2 linked regions of the Cystobacter fuscus genome follow. The protein of the gene in region 2 interacts with the protein of the main gene of each other region in a pairwise test. Links are inferred from orthologs where the notes say so. Each region holds a gene or a part of one and is shown on either strand. Other genes may lie near its edges. The genes, in order: CYFUS_RS21160 and acpP.

What was found.
Region 1: the proteins of acpP (region 2) and CYFUS_RS21160 interact in binary tests that used the Escherichia coli proteins (3 or more experiments, as listed by UniProt). The link is inferred for Cystobacter fuscus from one-to-one orthologs.

The regions. Positions count from the first base shown.
Region 1 is NZ_CP022098.1:5,142,026-5,145,625, forward strand. What follows is about bases 508-3,600. They hold CYFUS_RS21160 (1-acyl-sn-glycerol-3-phosphate acyltransferase), read right to left. Parts: upstream 3,284-3,600; coding sequence 731-3,283; downstream 508-730. Other genes in these bases: CYFUS_RS21155 (Ig-like domain-containing protein), read left to right, coding at 508-702; argS (arginine--tRNA ligase), read right to left, coding at 3,318-3,600. Outside these bases: CYFUS_RS21150 (cytochrome c3 family protein), read left to right, coding at 1-268; more of CYFUS_RS21155, read left to right, coding at 268-507. UniProt on the Escherichia coli protein: Catalyzes the transfer of an acyl group from acyl-ACP to glycerol-3-phosphate (G3P) to form lysophosphatidic acid (LPA). This enzyme can utilize either acyl-CoA or acyl-ACP as the fatty acyl donor.
Region 2 is NZ_CP022098.1:4,265,105-4,267,918, reverse strand. It holds acpP (acyl carrier protein), read right to left. Parts: upstream 1,622-2,814; coding sequence 1,379-1,621; downstream 1-1,378. Other genes in the region: fabD (ACP S-malonyltransferase), read right to left, coding at 2,476-2,814; fabG (3-oxoacyl-[acyl-carrier-protein] reductase), read right to left, coding at 1,726-2,472; fabF (beta-ketoacyl-ACP synthase II), read right to left, coding at 47-1,303. UniProt on the Escherichia coli protein: Carrier of the growing fatty acid chain in fatty acid biosynthesis.

The sequences.
Region 1 (3,600 bases), 880 kb from region 2 along the record:
CGTGAAGGTGCACCCGGACTACAACGCCTGGGTGGAAGTGCCCGGGCCCCAGCACCACGGCGTCGCGGCGTCGCGGGACATGCAGTCGTGTGTGTCCTGCCACCGCGAGGAGTCGTGCCTCACGTGCCACTCGGGGATGACGGGGCGGCAGGTGAACCCGCACCCGGATGGGTTCTCCGCGGCGTGCAAGCGCGTGGCGGCGAGCAATGATCGGGCCTGTCTCAAGTGCCACACCGAGTCGAGCCTCGCCCAGAAGGGGTGCCGCTGATGCGCCGGTTCTTGTGGTTGGGCCTCCTGGGGTGTGCGGCGTGCCTGGAGCCCGGCGAGCCCTTCCTCGCCGCGGCCGACGCGGATCCGCCGGACGTGGTGTCCACCGAGCCGGGCGCCGGAGGCACGGTGGAGGCGGGCGGCACGCTGCAGATCCTCTTCTCCGAGCGGATGGACACGCGCACGCTGCGCCCGGGCATCGCCGTCTTCGAGGGCCGGGCGGAGGTGCCGCTGGAGGTGTTGGTGCCCGCGGAGCCGGAGGGTCAGGACGACCTCGAGCGGGGGGACGTGCCCTCGACCGTCACGGTGCGCGCCAGCGCGGGAGCCTTCACGCCGGGCACGGCCTACACGCTGGTGCTGCGCACGCTGCTCACGGACACCCAGGGCAATCCGCTCACGCAAGAGGTGCGGGTGCCCTTCCGCACGGAGCCGTGAGGGCCTCCGTGCGAGGCGGGGCCGCGGCTCAGCGCTGGTGACGCAGGTAGCGGCGGATCTCCTCGGCGAACTGCTTGCACGCCGCCACGTCGGGCGCGGCGGGGCCGAGCTTGAGCTTCTTGTCCTCCTCCACGAGGTAGCGCTGGTCGAGCATGTAGGCCACCGCGTTCTCCAGCGTCACCTTGGCCAGTGACTCGGCGGCGGTGATGCGGCCGGAGTGGTATTCGGCCCGGCCGAGGTCCAGCGCCTGGCGCACGAAGGACTTGCGATCCTGCACCGCGCCCGTGGACACCTCGGGCAGCGTGAGGGCGGCGATGAGGTAGGCCTCCAGGTAGTCGCGCAGCTGATCCGCGAGGAACTCCAGCTCCGGCCGGGCATGGGGCTCGGGGGCCACGCTCAGCGTGGTGTCCTGGTGGAGGATGAGGCCCATGCGCACCAGCCGCTCGACGACCTCGGCGAAGATGGTGTCGAAGCTGGCGCCCACCCGGTAGATGAACTCCACCTTGAAGAGGCGCGAGAGCCACAGCGCGCGGGCCTTCACCTCGTCGAAGGGCGCCGGGGAGCCCACGAGCAGCGCGTTGGCCACGAGGCTGCGCGCCGCCACCAGGTTCATCAGCGTGTTCTTGTAGAAGGCCATCTCCCCGCGGCGCTCGTCCTCGGCCTGGTAGATGACCTCGCCGTGCGCCTTCTGGGTGCGCACCAGGCCGTCGGAGCAGAAGGTGCGCATGGCGTCCTGGATGGGGCCCATGGCGTCGGGGTTGCTCGGCGAGTCCTTGAGCAGCATGGCCAGGGGGGCCTGCTCCTCGCTGGCGACGCGGCGCAGGAGGTGGATGCGCTCGGACAGCTCGCGGCTGGTCATGCCGCGCCGGCGGTGGGAGAGCAGGGCGGAGCTCACCAGGGCGTGGGGCGTCACGGTGGACACCTTGCTGATGCCGTACATGACGCGGTTGCCCAGGGCGCGCACCAGGCCCTTCTTCTGCTCGTCCGTCAGCGGTTGGCCAGGCTCGAGCCCGCGGCTCTTCATCAACTCCACGAGCGACAGGGGCTCGTCGAAGGTGAGGTGGATGCGGCCGTAGCGCGCGGCGAGCACCTTGGGTGTGCTGAGCAGGGCCTTCAGGTCCTCGGGCTTCTTCTCCCCGCCGGCCAGCTCCTTCGAGTAGCTGTCCGACTCCACGACCTTCTCGTAGTCGATGGAGACGGGGACGAAGATGAGATCGTTGCGCGCGCCCTCGAGCACGGCCTCCACCTGCCAGGTGAACATGCCGAGCTTGGGGAGAAGCAGCTTGCCGGTGCGCGAGCGTCCGCCCTCGGGGAAGAACTCCTGGTGCACGCCGTCGTGGACGAGCTTCTTCACGTACGCCTTGAAGGTGGCGGCGTAGATCTTGTCGTCCTTGAAGGAGCGGCGCAGGAAGAAGGCGCCGCAGCGGCGCAGGAAGGGGCCGAGCGGCCAGAAGGACAGGTTGGCGCCCGCGGCGACGAGCGGCACGGCGTAGCCGCGGTTCCAGAGGATCCAGCTCATCACCAGGTAGTCCACGTGGCTCTTGTGCGAGGGGCAGAGCACGAGCGGGGCCTTGCTGGCGGCCTTGAGGGCGCGGTTGAGCCCGGCCTCGTCCACCTCGATGCCGTCGTAGATGCGGTTGAAGACCCAGGCGAGCAGGGGCGAGGCGAACGCCAGCATGGTGGGGCTGGCTCGGGCGGCGATGGCCTCCAGGTTGCGCCGGGACTGGCGCAGCACGCTCTCCGGGCTGCGGTTGGTCTCGGTGGCCACGGTGTCGAGCGCCCTGCGCAGGGTGCGGTCGCGCAGCGTCTCGTCGAGGATGCGATCGGCGGATTTCTCCGGGGGACCGAAGACGGCGCGCGTCTCACGCGACAGGTGGTGGTTCAGCATGCCGCGCACCTTGCGGGCGATCACCTCGTCGGAGTCCTGGGGGTTTTCCGCGATGAAGCGCTTGAGATCGATGGGCTCGCCCACGCGGAACTGGGCGCGGCGGTAGTTGCGGAAGAAGGCCACCATCGAGTGCAGGAAGCCGGGCGCCTCGGGGCTGCCGAACACCCTGTCCCACACGTTGGGATTGAGGCGCGCGGTGCGCTTCTCCCAGACGAAGAGCTCGGGCACGAGGAAGACGGAGCGCTCTTCCCGGCGCGCCATGGCGACCAGGGTGGGGAAGGGGTTCTCCTCGATGTCCTTGCCCGAGGCGCTGAACAGGGCCGTCTTCTTCAGGAAGATGAGGCCGCTGTTGCCCGAGTCGCGCGCGTGGGCGAAGCGCTCCTCGAAGGGGCCGCGCTGCCGGGCGTTGCGGAAGGGGCGGGTGAACCAGGGGCGCAGGTTGACCACCGCCCGGATGAGCGGCAGCCCCCGGCGCACGCTCGCCCAGGAGAGATAGAGGAAGTTGATCCACGCCGTGGTGCGCATGACGTGCACCACGAAGCCCTTGGCGTGCAGCGCGCGCAGCTCCGCCTCGGCCTCCGCGGGAAAGCGGACGCCGTCGAAGTAGCGCTGCCCCAATACCCTCGAGATGGGGCCGAACTCCTTGCTCAACGCCTCATGATGATCGACAGCCGGTCCCAGGACGGTGTCCACGTGCGAGCCCCCTTAGTTGCACGAGTGAGTGGCGTTACATGTTCTCGGGAGTGGCGATACCCAGCAGGGTGAGCCCCGCGGCGAGTGCCGCGCGCGTGGCATCCGTGAGCGCCAGCCGCGCCTGCTTGAGTGGCTCGTCCCCCTCGAGGAGGACGCGCTTGGCCCGATCCTGGTTGCCCAGGGTGTAGTAGCGGCTGAACTCCGCGGCCAGGTCCAACAGCCACCGGGCGACAAAGCTCGGCTCCTGTTGATCCGCCGCCTCCTGCACCACCACGGGCAGCCGGGCGATGGCGCGCAGCACCGCCTGTTCCTCCGGC
Region 2 (2,814 bases):
GGACACGAGCCGAGCCCCCTCTCCACGAGCGAAGGGGGCGCGGGGACTACCGGAAGCGCTTGAACACCAACACCGCGTTGGTGCCACCAAAACCAAACGAGTTGCTCATCACCGAGTCCACGCGCTGCTCACGCGCCTGGTTGGGCACGTAGTCCAGATCGCACTCGGGATCCGGCGAGGTCAGGTTGATGGTCGGCGGGATGACCCCGCGCTGGAGCGTCATCACGCTCACCACGGCCTCGGCGCCACCGGCCGCGCCGAGCATGTGGCCCGTCATGGACTTGGTGGAGGAGACGGGCAGCTTCCTGGCGTGCGCGCCGAAGACCGTCTTGATGGCCTTGGTCTCGTTGGCGTCGTTGAACGGCGTCGAGGTGCCGTGCGCGTTGATGTAGCCCACGTCCTCGGGGTTCATCCCCGCGGAGGCGAGCGCCAGGCGCATGCAGCGCGCCGCGCCCTCGCCCTCGGGGGCCGGCTGCGTCACGTGGTGCGCGTCCGAGTTGGCCCCGTAGCCCACCAGCTCCGCCAGGATGTTGGCGCCGCGCTTCTTCGCGTGCTCCAGCTCCTCGAGCACGATGATGCCCGCGCCCTCGCCCATCACGAAGCCGTCGCGCTCCTTGTCGAACGGGCGGCTGGCGCGCATCGGATCATCGTTGCGGTTGGACAGCGCCTTCATCACCGAGAAGCCACCCATGCCCAGCGGCGTGATGGCGGCCTCGGCCCCACCGGCGATGACCGCGTCGCACTCGCCCAGGCGGATGGACTTCCACGCCTCGCCGATGGCGTGCGCGCTGGTGGCGCAGGCGGACACGGGCGACCAGTTGGGCCCCTTGCACCCATAGCGCATGGAGATGAGGCCCGGCGCCATGTTGATGATCATCTGGATGATGAAGAAGGGCGAGAGCCGGTCGAACCCCTTCTCCAGCCCCTTGCGGTGCTGCTCCTCCAGCGAGGAGATCCCACCGATGCCCGAGCCGACGATGACGCCCACCTTCTCGGCCTGGTAGCCGTGGGGCGCGTCCGGCCCGATGGGCAGCCCGCTTTCCTTCACCGCCATGTCCGCCGCGGCGAGCGCATACTGGGCGAACAGATCCATGCGGCGCACCTCGCGCCGGTCGATGAACTGTTCGGGCTGGAAGTCCTTCACCTCACCCGCGAAGCGGGTATCCATCTTCCCCAGCTCGAAGCGGGTGATGGTCGCGATACCGGATTGACCGGCGAGCATCGCCTGCCAGTTCTTCTCGGTGCCGGTTCCCAGTGCCGTGATGATTCCGGTCCCGGTGATGACGACTCGTCGGTTTGACACGTGATTCTCCAAATACCGCGCTGCTGCGTTGGAACGCTGGGCGGGACCAGCGCTCCCCGGCCCTTCGACTGCTGCCTACTTCTTGTGGGTGTTGACGTAGTTGATGGCGTCGCCGACGGTCTTGATGTTCTCGGCCTCCTCGTCGGGAATCTCGACCTCGAACTCCTCCTCCATCGCCATGACCAGTTCCACGATGTCGAGGCTGTCGGCGCCCAGATCTTCGATGAAGGAGGACTCGGGCTTGATCTCCTCCTCGCCCACGCCCAGCTGGTCGGCGATGATGGACTTGACCTTGGCCTCGATAGCAGAAGTCGACATAGGTGTTGATTCCTCCGGAAACCGCGTGACGGTCCAGCATACTCCCCGGACCCTGTAAAGGCGGGCGCGGTATACTCCAGGCTCCGCGCCGATCCAACCCTTGGCTACATGTACATGCCGCCGTTCACCTTGAGGACCTCTCCGGTGATGTAGGTGGCGGCGTCACTGGCCAGGAAAAGTACCGCCTGGGCGACCTCCTCGGCGGAGCCCAGACGGCCCAGGGGGATGGCGCCCAGCATCTTCTCGCGCGTCTCACCCTCGAGGTAGGCCGTCATGTCCGTGGCGATGAAGCCCGGGGAAACCGCGTTCACCCGGATGTTGCGGCTGGCCAGTTCCTTGGCCACCGACTTGGTCAACCCGATGAGGCCCGCTTTGGACGCCGAGTAGGCGGCCTGTCCGCCGTTGCCCATCTCCCCCACCACGGAGGTGAGGTTGATGATGGCTCCCCCCTTCTGCTTCATCATCGGCCGGCTGGCGGCGCGGATCAGGGCGAAGGCGCCCCGGAGGTTGGTGTCGAGCTGCCGGTCCCAGTCCTCGTCCTTCAAGCGCATCACCAGGCCGTCCACCGCGATGCCCGCGTTGTTCACGAGCACGTCCAGGCGGCCGTGCGTCTTGACGACGTGCTCCACGGTGCTCGCGCACGCGGCGGTGTCCGCCACGTCGAAGCGGATGATCTCACCCTGGGCGCCCGCGGCCTGGACGAGCCCCAGGGCCTCCTGCGCCGCGGCCTCGTTGCCCGCGTAGCCGATCACCACCTTGGCGCCCTGCTTCGCGAAGCCCACCGAGATGGCCCGGCCGATTCCGCGCGAGCCTCCCGTCACCAGCACCACCTTGTCCTTGAACGTGCTCATCTCTCAGGCTCCCAGGGCCGCGAGGACCTTCTCCAGGCTCGCGGAGTCTTCGACGTTGAACGACTCGAGGTCCTTGCTGATGCGCTTGGTGAGGCCGCTGAGCACCTTGCCCGGGCCCAGCTCCACGAGGCGCGTGACGCCCTCGGCCTTGAGCGCCTCCACGCACTCGATCCACCGCACCGGCGCGCTGACCTGCTCGAGCAGGAGCGGCACCACGCGCGCCGCGTCCGCGTTGGGGCGCGCCTCCACGTTGGTCACCACCGGCACGCTCGGGGCGGACACCTTCACCCCGGAAAACACCTGCGCCAGGCGCGGCTTGACCGGATTCATCAGCGCGCAGTG